2 regions of the Kitasatospora sp. NEAU-CNBT7 genome follow, and region 2 is predicted to be linked to the other one. Evidence: riboswitches for the same ligand, from Rfam matches in the RefSeq annotation. Region 2 holds a riboswitch; the other holds the start of a gene.

The links. A riboswitch is a leader RNA that binds a small molecule or an ion and turns the genes downstream of it on or off. The one in region 2 is predicted to bind cobalamin.
Region 1: it holds a riboswitch for cobalamin, as region 2 does, so the genes downstream of both, AC2TEW_RS12735 (ribonucleoside-diphosphate reductase subunit alpha) here and AC2TEW_RS22825 (CoA-acylating methylmalonate-semialdehyde dehydrogenase) in region 2, are expected to answer to the same signal.

What each region holds. Positions count from the first base shown of each region.
Region 1 is NZ_JBXQQB010000007.1:244,265-249,351, reverse strand. It holds gene AC2TEW_RS12740 (ribonucleotide-diphosphate reductase subunit beta) at 1-288, opposite strand, end outside; gene AC2TEW_RS12735 (ribonucleoside-diphosphate reductase subunit alpha) at 309-2,648, opposite strand; cobalamin riboswitch at 2,909-3,038, opposite strand; gene AC2TEW_RS12730 (GNAT family N-acetyltransferase) at 3,121-3,627, opposite strand; gene AC2TEW_RS12725 (helix-turn-helix domain-containing protein) at 4,045-5,022, shown strand.
Region 2 is NZ_JBXQQB010000018.1:25,110-30,196, reverse strand. It holds gene AC2TEW_RS22830 (tetratricopeptide repeat-containing protein) at 386-1,309, shown strand; cobalamin riboswitch at 1,671-1,843, shown strand; gene AC2TEW_RS22825 (CoA-acylating methylmalonate-semialdehyde dehydrogenase) at 2,067-3,566, shown strand; gene AC2TEW_RS22820 (acyl-CoA dehydrogenase family protein) at 3,563-4,711, shown strand; gene AC2TEW_RS22815 (enoyl-CoA hydratase/isomerase family protein) at 4,711-5,087, shown strand, end outside.

The DNA.
Region 1 (5,087 bases), on a different contig from region 2:
GAACAGCTGCCGGGACAGGTAGAGCCGGGCCTCGGGCGAGTTGATGTGCTTGTAGAGGCTCAGCACCACGTTGTTGGCGACGATCGAGTCACCGGTGGCGAAGAAGGCGACCAGCCGGCCGATCATGTGCCGCTCGCCCTCGCTCAGCTTGGCGAGGTCGGCGACGTCGGAGTGCAGGTCCACCTCCTCCACGGTCCAGGTGTTCTTGATCGCGTCCCGGTACCGGTCGTAGAACGACGGGTAGCGCATCGGACGCAGCGTCAGCTCGAAGCCGGGGTCGAGCAGCATCTTGTCGCGATCGGCGGAACTCACTGGCAGGCCTCGCAGGACTCGGGGTTCTCCAGGGAGCAGGCGAGGGCCGCCTCCTCCTCCGGGGTCAGGGTCGGGGTGGGCACCGGCACCGGGGCGGCGGTGCGGGCGGCGCCGGACGCGGCCTGGGCGATCCGGGTGGCCGGGCGCGAACGCAGGTAGTAGGTGGTCTTCAGACCGACCTTCCACGCGTAGGCGTACATCGAGGAGAGCTTGCCGATGGTCGGCGCCGCCATGAAGAGGTTCAGCGACTGGCTCTGGTCGATGTACGGCTGCCGGGCGGCGGCCAGGTCGATCAGCGCGCGCTGCGGCAGCTCCCAGGCGGTCCGGTACAGCGAGCGCACCTCGGCGGGCAGCCAGCCCAGCTCCTGGACCGAGCCGTTGGACTCGCGCAGCGAGTCGCGGGTCTGCTGGTCCCAGACGCCGAGCTCCTTGAGCTCACGCACCAGGTACGGGTTGACCTGGAGGAACTCGCCGGACAGCGTCTCGCGCTTGAACAGGTTGGAGACCTGCGGCTCGATGCACTCGTACACGCCGGCGATCGAGGCGATGGTGGCGGTCGGCGCGATGGCCAGCAGCAGCGAGTTGCGCAGGCCGGTGACGGCGATCTTGGCGCGCAGCGCGTCCCAGCGGGCGGTCCACTGCGGGGCCGCGTCGAAGTGGTCGATGTGCAGCTGGCCGCGGGCGGCGCGGGTCTCGCCGTACGCGCTGTGCTGCCCGAACTCCTCGGCCAGTTCGCTGGAGCGCTCGTAGGCGGTCAGCATGATGCGCTCGGCGATCAGCGTCGACAGCTGCTTGGCCTCGGCCGAGTCGAAGTCGATCCGCAGCTTGAAGAAGACGTCCTGCAGGCCCATCACGCCCAGGCCCACCGGGCGCCAGCGAGAGTTGGAGTTCCCGGCCTCGGGGGTCGGGTAGAAGTTGATGTCGATGACCCGGTCCAGGAAGGTCACGGCGGTGCGCACGGTGGCGTCCAGCCGGTCCCAGTCCATCGCGCCGAGCAGGTCCCCGGCCGTGGCGCCGTCGGCGACGTGGGCACCGAGGTTGACCGAGCCCAGGTTGCAGACCGCGGTCTCGGAGTCGTCGGTGACCTCCAGGATCTCGGTGCACAGGTTGGAGGAGTGCACCGTGCGGCCGGGCAGCGCGGTCTGGTTGGCGGCGCGGTTGGAGGCGTCCTTGAAGGTCATCCAGCCGTTGCCGGTCTGCGCCAGGGTGCGCATCATCCGGGCGTACAGGGTCTGCGCGGGGATGGTGCGCACGGCCTTGCCGGCCTGCTCGGCCTTCAGGTACGCCTCGTCGAAGTCGGCGCCCCACAGGTCGACCAGCTCGGGCACGTCGGCCGGGGAGAACAGCGACCAGTCGGCGTCGGCGTTCACCCGGCGCATGAACTCGTCCGGGATCCAGTGCGCCAGGTTCAGGTTGTGCGTCCGGCGGGCCTCCTCGCCGGTGTTGTCGCGCAGCTCCAGGAACTCCTCGATGTCGGCGTGCCAGGTCTCCAGGTAGACGCAGGCGGCGCCCTTGCGCCGGCCGCCCTGGTTGACCGCGGCGACCGAGGAGTCCAGGGTGCGCAGGAACGGCACGATGCCGTTGGACTGGCCGTTGGTGCCCCGGATCAGGCTGCCGCGCGAGCGGATCCGGCTGTAGGACAGGCCGATGCCGCCGGCGTGCTTGGACAGCCGGGCGATCTGCGCGTAGCGCGAGTAGATCGAGTCCAGGTTGTCCAGCGGCGAGTCCAGCAGGTAGCAGCTGGACATCTGCGGGTGCTTGGTGCCGGAGTTGAACAGGGTCGGCGAGGACGGCAGGTAGGAGAGCGCGCTCATCAGCGCGTACAGCTCCGCGACCTCGCGCACCGCCCGCTCGCCGTCGCCCACGGCGAGGCCCGCCGCCACCCGGAGCAGGAAGTGCTGCGGGGTCTCGATCACCTTGCGGGTGATCGGGTGCCGCAGCAGGTAGCGGGACTGCACGGTGCGCAGGCCGAAGTACTCGAAGCGGTCGTCGCCGCGCTCGTCGATCAGGGCGTCGAAGGCGTCCGCGTGCTTCGCCACGAAGTCCGCGGTGGTGTCGCCGATCAGGCCCTCGGTGTGGCCGACGGCGATCGAGGCGGAGAACGACACGGCGCCCTGGCCGACGGCCTCGTCCGAGATCTCCAGCGCCAGCAGCCGGGCGGCGAGCTTGGAGTACTGCGGGTCCTCGGCGATCATCGACGCGGCGGCCTCCACGGCCAGTCCACGCAGCTCCGCGAAGTCGGAGCCGGCGTGGCGGCCGCGCAGCGCGGCGGCGGCGACGTGGCCGGGGTCCACCTGGGGAAGGTCGACGCTGCGGTCGGTGAGCAGGCGCAGCAGCGCGGCACCGGGATCAGCGTCGGCGGCGGTGGTGGCACCACCCGGCCGGAGGCTGGGGGAGGAACCCTGGGACGGCAGGGCGACTGAGGCGGCGACGGTCAAGGCGCACTCTCTCCTGTGGCGGCGGCGGACGAGATCGGCCGGACCGTTTCAGGCAGGGCGGAGCGGCACGCCGAATCACCAGGCGTGCGTGGTCCCACCCCGGCCCACCCGCGAGGCCCGGACAAGTACTGCGGTGCTGCAAGGCATCTGCGGGGAAGCCGTGTGGCACGCCGTCGGCAGGTCTCGGACTCGCGGGTCAGGGTGTTGCGAAGCCCGCTCACCGTTGCGGGGCAGTCCCGGACTCCCACCGGGTTCCCCTGCGTCGACAGCGAGAGCGAGCATACATGTTGTGGGCGGGGTCAGGATGCGCCACCAGATGTAGTGCCGCGTGTCGTGGTCGCTCGACTGCGTTGCGCCACGGGGTGAGCCGTCAGAATGTGATCGAATAGACGATCACATCAATGCCGGGGGCCGGCTCCCAGTCCCGCTCGGGGCTCCGCCGGAACCCCAGCCGTTCGTAGACGCGGTGGGCCGCGGTCATCGCCGGGCGGGTCGAGAACGCCATCCCGGTCAGCCCCAGCTCCCGGCTGCGCGCCATCGCGGCCCGCACCAGCGCGCTCCCGGCGCCCCGGCCGCGGGCCGCCCGGGCCACCGCCAGCATCCGGATCTCGCCCTCGTGCGGCGCCGCGATGTCGGCCCACGGGTTGCCGCCCGGGGCGAAGGTCACACTGCCGAGCACGGCTCCGCCGGCCGGGTCGACGGCGACGAGGAGCTCGGCCTCCTCGGCGCGGCGCCGGGTGTCCCGCAGGAGCTCGGGATAGGGCCCGTCCGGGCGGCTGTAGCCCTCGCCGACGTAGACCTCGACCGAGAGGGCTCCGGCGGCGTCCAGGTCCTCGGGGAGGGCCCGGCGGATGACGAGGTCGGGGGCGGTGTCCATGCCACCAGTCTGCCGGGGCCCCGATCGGCGGCGGCGGCCAGGGTGGTGGCGAGCCGGGTGGCGAAGGCCGGGCCGGCCGGCGGCGGGGTGGTCGGGGGCTGGGCGGCCGGCGGCGGGGCGGCGGCGGTCGGGGTGCCCGCTCCGGCCGCGGCGCCGTGCAGCCGGTCCGGCCGGCCGGGGTCGGCCGGGTAGCCGCCGGGGCGGTGCCAGTTGTCCCGGCCGTGCCGGGAGGTGCGTTCCAGGTCGCGGCCGGCCAGCAGGCCGAGCAGGCCGAAGGCCCCGACCGCGGCGGCCGGGGCGAGTACGCCCATGAGTGCCGAAGAGTCCATGCGCTCCACTCTCGCGACGGCCGGACCCGGCCACGAGTGGCAGAAAAGACCACTTGCCTCGAAAAGCTGCCACCGGCATCCTGGGGCCATGCTGACCAACGTCGTCACCGTGGTGCTGGAGGAGATCCACCCCTTCGAACTGGGCGTCGCCTGCGAGGTCTTCGGCCTCGACCGCAGCGACGACGGCCTGCCGGTCTACGACTTCGCACTGGCCTCGGCCCGCCCGGGACCGCTGCGCACCCACGCCGGCTTCAGCGTCGACGTCCCGCACGGCGTGGAGCGGATCGCCGGCGCGGACCTGGTGATCGCCGCCGCCACCGGCATCCGGGACGACTACCCGGCCCCGCTGATCGAGGCCCTGCGGGCCGCCGTGGCGCGCGGCGCCCGGGTGCTGTCGATCTGCAACGGCACGTTCCTGCTCGGCGCGGCCGGCCTGCTCGACGGCCGCCGCTGCACCACCCACTGGCGCCACTCCGACCTGCTCGCCGCACGCTTCCCGCTCACCACGGTCGAGCCCGACGTGTTGTACGTCGACGAGGACCCGGTGATCACCGCGGCCGGCACCGCCTCCGGCATCGACGCCTGCCTGCACCTGGTCCGCAAGCTCCAGGGGCCCGAGGTGGCCCGCGGGATCGCCCGCCGGATGGTGGTCGCCCCGCACCGCGAGGGCGGCCAGGCGCAGTTCGTCGCCCGCCCGCTGCCGGCCGAGGACGGCGAGTCGCTGGGCGGCCTGCTGGAGTGGCTGCGCCACCACCTGGACCGCGAGCTCACCGTGGAGCAGCTGGCCGCCCGCGCCCACATGTCGCCGCGCACCTTCGCCCGCCGCTTCCAGCAGGAGACCGGCACCACCCCGCACCGCTGGCTGACCGGCCAGCGGGTGCTGCTGGCCCAGCGCCTGCTGGAGGCCACCGGCGAGCCGGTGGACGCGGTCGCGGCGCGCTGCGGCTTCGGCAACGCGGCCACCCTGCGCCACCACTTCGGCCGCCGGCTCGGCACCACCCCGCAGGCCTACCGGCGGGCGTTCGGCGGGACGCCGGCGCAGCAGCGGGCCGAGAGCCTCCGCTGACCCCTCGCGGCCTTCTCCGGGCCCCCGTCGGACCGGCGCGTCGGACCGGCGCGCGGCCGCCCGCG
Region 2 (5,087 bases):
CGGTGCGGGTCCCTGCCGGGTCGGCGGGGACCCGCACCGCCGTCCGCCGTGGACCCCGGCGCCGGGATCCGAGGCGCGACGGGTGGTGCGGAGGCACTGGATCGACCAGACCCCGGATCAACCCGCCACTGCTACCGACGTGGAGAACGCTCCGGACGGTCCGGCGGGTGCGCCGCGCTCTCCCGGCACGGCCGGCACGGTCACGTCGGGGGAGTGCCATGGCGCGGGTGGCCGACCGGGTGGCGCAGCGCGGCTTCGTCGAGGACCACCTCGAGCTCCGGCCGGCGCTTCGGGGGTGCGGTGCAGCAGTTCCTCGGTGCGGTGAACCGGCGCAGCGGCCGCCCGCGTACTTGCGTACGAGTGTCCACAGCCCGGGGAGAACGCGGTGTCCGTAGTCGATCGGTCGGTCTTCTCGTGGCACCAGCAGTGCGCAGCAACGGAGTTGGTGCGCGCCTTGACCGAGTGCACCAGCGCCGACCGGGCCAGGCGGCTCGCCGAGCAGGCCGCGCCGGACCTCGCCGCGATGCAGAACCCGTACCGGCGGGCCTTCGCGCTGGCGGTCCCGGCGGTGGCCCTGGTCGCCCTCGGCGACCCGGTCGGCGCCCGGCGGCTCGTCGAGCGGGCGGAGCCGATCGCCCGGGCCGTCGACTACGGCAGCAACCGGGCGAACGCCCTCACCGGCCTCGGCGCGGTGCTCCACGCGGCCGGTGATACGGCCGGGGCCCGGCGCCTGCTGGGCCTCGCCGAACAGGCCGCGCTGGCCGCCACCCACTCCGAGGACCGGGTCGGCGCCCTCGGCGAGGTGGCCGAGGCGCTCGCCGGCCTCGGTGACACCGACGGCGCCATGCGGGTGGTGGCGACGGCGGAACGGATCGTGGCCGACGAGCCGGACGACGTCTACCAGTCCCGCGCGATCTGCGGGCTGTCGGCCATGCTCGTCGCCGTCGGCGAGCCGGCCCGGGCCGAGGAACTGGCGGCCACCGCCCGCCACTCCTCCTACCGGTACGGCGCCCACGAGCACCTGATGCTCGCGCTGGCGGGCCAAGGACGGGTCGAGGACGCCCGCCGGGTCATCCGGAACCTCGGCGACCCGGAGCTGATCGGGGACGCGACCCGCGCGCTGGACGAGGCGCTGACCACCAACACCTTCCACGTCGTCCCGCCGGTTCCCGGCCTCGACCTCCCGGTGCCGGAGCCGGCGCCGGGACCGGTCCCCGCCGAGCCGGCGCTCCCGGCAGGCCCCGCCGTCGAGCCGCGCCCCGCAGCCGCCCGCCGACCGCCTCCGTCGTCCCCCGCGGAACCCGGCTGAGGTTCTCCCCGAGCAGCGCGCGGCCCTGGGCCCGAACCAGCGGGTCGTTGCCGACGCAGAGGACCTGGGTGCGTCCGGGATGTCCGCGGCGCCGCGGCCGTGCGATCCACGTCCGGACCGGCATCGGGGGTACCCGACCCCACCTGGTCGGCGGCGCGGACGTCGCGGATCCCGGTACCCGGTCAGGCCCGTCGGCGGGGCCGGCGGCAGCGGTACGCGGGGTGGCGGACCGGGACGGTCCGGGACGGACGGCGACTCCCGTGGCCGGACGGTACGCGGGTGCCGCCCGCGAGGCTCGGCCCGAGCCCCGGGCGAGGAATCGGGGCGGATGCCCTGGACTTACTAGGACGTCCAACTATATGGTCGACGGCAGGTCCGCGGTGTCAGGGAAGCCGGTGCAAGTCCGGCACGGTCCCGCCACTGTGACCGGGGAGTTCGTCCTCGCAGGTGAAGGCCACTGGCAGCCAGCCGGGAAGGCCGGGGGACGGGCGTCGATCCGGGAGTCAGGATACCGGCCGCGGGTGTTCCGTGTTTTCCACGAGGATGGAGACGACACGCCATGACTCCGGGCTGCTCCCGATCCACCACCCCTGGCTGTCCTGCGCCGACGAGCGCCGGGGCCCACACGCCCTGACGTCCCGTCCGGCCGCCGCAGGCCGATGGACGGCGGTCGCACCACCGTGCGCCCGCCCGTCGACGGCGGCCCTCCACTCCTCCTCTCCGCACCTCTCCGCACCCAGGACGAGAGAAGGAACCGATGGTCCGAGAACTCACCCACTACATCGCCGGCAAGCACGTCGCCGGCACCTCCGGCCGCTTCGGCGACGTCCACGACCCCAACACCGGCCGGGTCCAGGCCCGGGTGCCGCTCGCGAGCCGCGCCGAGGTCGGGACCGCGATCGCCGACGCGGCCCAGGCCCAGCCCGAGTGGGCCGCCTGGAACCCCCAGCGCCGGGCCCGGGTACTGCTGCGCTTCCTCCAACTGGTCGAGCAGGAGAAGGACAGCCTGGCCCGGCTGCTCTCCGCGGAGCACGGCAAGACCGTCGCCGACGCCCACGGCGACCTCCAACGCGGCCTGGAGGTCGTGGAGTTCGCCGCCGGGATCCCGCACCTGCTGAAGGGCGAGTTCACCGACAACGCCGGCTCCGGCATCGACGTGTACTCGATGCGCCAGCCGCTCGGCGTGGTCGCCGGCATCACCCCGTTCAACTTCCCCGCGATGATCCCGCTCTGGAAGGCCGCGCCCGCGCTGGCCTGCGGCAACGCCTTCATCCTCAAGCCCTCCGAGCGCGACCCGTCGGTGCCGCTGCGCCTCGCGGAGCTGTTCCTGGAGGCGGGCCTGCCGCCCGGCGTGCTCAACGTGGTCAACGGCGACAAGGAGGCCGTCGACACCCTGCTGGAGGACCCGCGGGTCGAGGCGCTCGGCTTCGTCGGCTCCACCCCGGTCGCCCAGTACGTCTACGCCACCGCCGCCGCGCACGGCAAGCGGGCGCAGTGCTTCGGCGGCGCCAAGAACCACATGGTCATCATGCCGGACGCCGACCTCGACCAGGCCGTCGACGCCCTGGTCGGCGCCGGGTACGGCTCGGCGGGCGAGCGCTGCATGGCGATCTCGGTCGCCGTCCCGGTCGGCGAGGAGACCGCGAACGCCCTGGTGGCGAAGCTGGTGGAGCGCATCGCGGCGCTGAAGGTGGGCCGCTCCGACGATCCCGACGCCGACTTCGGCCCGCTGGTCGGCCGTGATGCGGTGGACCGGGTCCGCGGCTACCTGGACATCGGCGTCCGGGAGGGCGCCGAACTCGTCGTCGACGGAAGGGACTTCCGGCTGGAGGGGCACGAGGACGGCTTCTTCCTCGGCGCCTCGCTGTTCGACCGGGTCACCCCGGCGATGCGCATCCACCGCGAGGAGATCTTCGGCCCGGTGCTCTGCGTGGTCCGCGCCGCCGACTACGAGGAGGCACTGCGGCTGCCGAGCGAGCACGAGTTCGGCAACGGAGTGGCGATCTTCACCCGGGACGGCGACACCGCCCGCGACTTCACCCGCCGGGTGAACACCGGCATGGTCGGGGTCAATGTACCGATCCCGGTCCCGATCGCCTACCACACCTTCGGCGGCTGGAAGCGCTCCGGCTTCGGCGACCTCAACCAGCACGGGCCGGACTCGATCCGCTTCTACACCCGCACCCGTACCGTCACCTCGCGCTGGCCCTCCGGGGTCAAGGAGGGCGCGAGCTTCACCATTCCGACGATGGGATGAGCGCCGTGCACGACCTCACCGAGGACCAGCGGGCGATCGCCGACGCCACCCGCGCCTTCGCCGCCGAGCACCTCGCCCCGTACGCGGTCGAATGGGACCGCACCAAGCACTTCCCGGTGGACGTGCTGCGCAAGGCCGCCGACCTGGGCCTGGCCGGCGTGTACGTCCGCGAAGACGTCGGCGGCTGCGAACTCGGCCGCCTCGACGGCGTGGTGGCCTTCGAGGCGCTGGCCACCGGCTGCCCGTCGATCGCCGCCTACCTCTCCATCCACAACATGGTCGGCTGGATGATCGACCGGCACGGCACGGCGGAGCAGCGCGCCCGGTGGCTCCCCGCCCTGTGCACGGCCGAACAGCTGGGCAGCTACTGCCTGACCGAGCCGGGCGCCGGCTCCGACGCCGGAGCGATCGCCACCCGGGCGGTCCGCGACGGCGACGGCTGGGTGCTGGACGGCGTCAAGCAGTTCATCTCGGGGGCAGGCGCCGCCCAGGTGTACCTGGTGATGGCGCGCACCGGCGCGCCCGGACCGGCGGGCATCTCGGCCTTCCTGGTGGACCGCGACGACCCCGGCCTGTCCTTCGGCCCGAACGAGCGGAAGATGGGCTGGAACGCGCAGCCGACCAGGCAGGTCGTGCTGGACGGTGTCCGGCTGCCCGCCGACCGCCTGCTCGGTGCCGAGGGCGACGGCTTCCGGATCGCCATGGCCGGCCTCAACGGCGGCCGGCTCGGCATCGCGGCCTGCTCGCTCGGCGGCGCCCGGGCCGCGCTGGACCGCGCCGTCGCCCATCTCGCCGACCGCGAGGCGTTCGGGACCGTCCTGCTGCACGCCCAGGCGCTGCAGTTCCGGCTCGCCGACATGGCCACCGAACTGGAGGCCGCCCGCGCCCTGGTCCGGAGCGCGGCGGCCGCGCTGGACCGCGCCGACCCGCGCGCGCCCGAGCTGTGCGCCATGGCCAAGCGCCTGGCCACCGACACCGGGTTCGAGGTCGCCGACCAGGCCCTCCAACTCCACGGCGGCTACGGCTACCTGGCCGAGTACGGCATCGAGAAGATCGTCCGCGACCTGCGGGTGCACCGGATCCTGGAAGGGACCAACGAGATCATGCGCGTCATCGTCGCCCGCGGCCTGACCGGAGCCGCATGATGTCCGACAGCGACACCGAGGAGGTCGTGATCCGCCGTGAGGGCCGGACCGGCCGGATCGTTCTCAACCGGCCGACGGCGCTCAACGCCCTCACCCACCCCATGGTGCGGCGGATCACCGAGGCGCTCGACGCCTGGGAGCGGGACGACCGGATCGCCACGGTCGTCGTCACGGGCGCCGGTGACCGGGCCTTCTGCGCCGGGGGCGACATCGTCGCGATCCATCGCGCCGCCACCGGCGGGGACGTGGCCGCCGTCGAAGGGTTCTGGCGCGACGAGTACCGGCTCAACGCCCGGATCGCCCGCTACCCCAAGCCCTACGTCGCCGTGATGAGCGGCATCGTGATGGGCGGCGGCGTCGGCGTCTCGGCGCACGG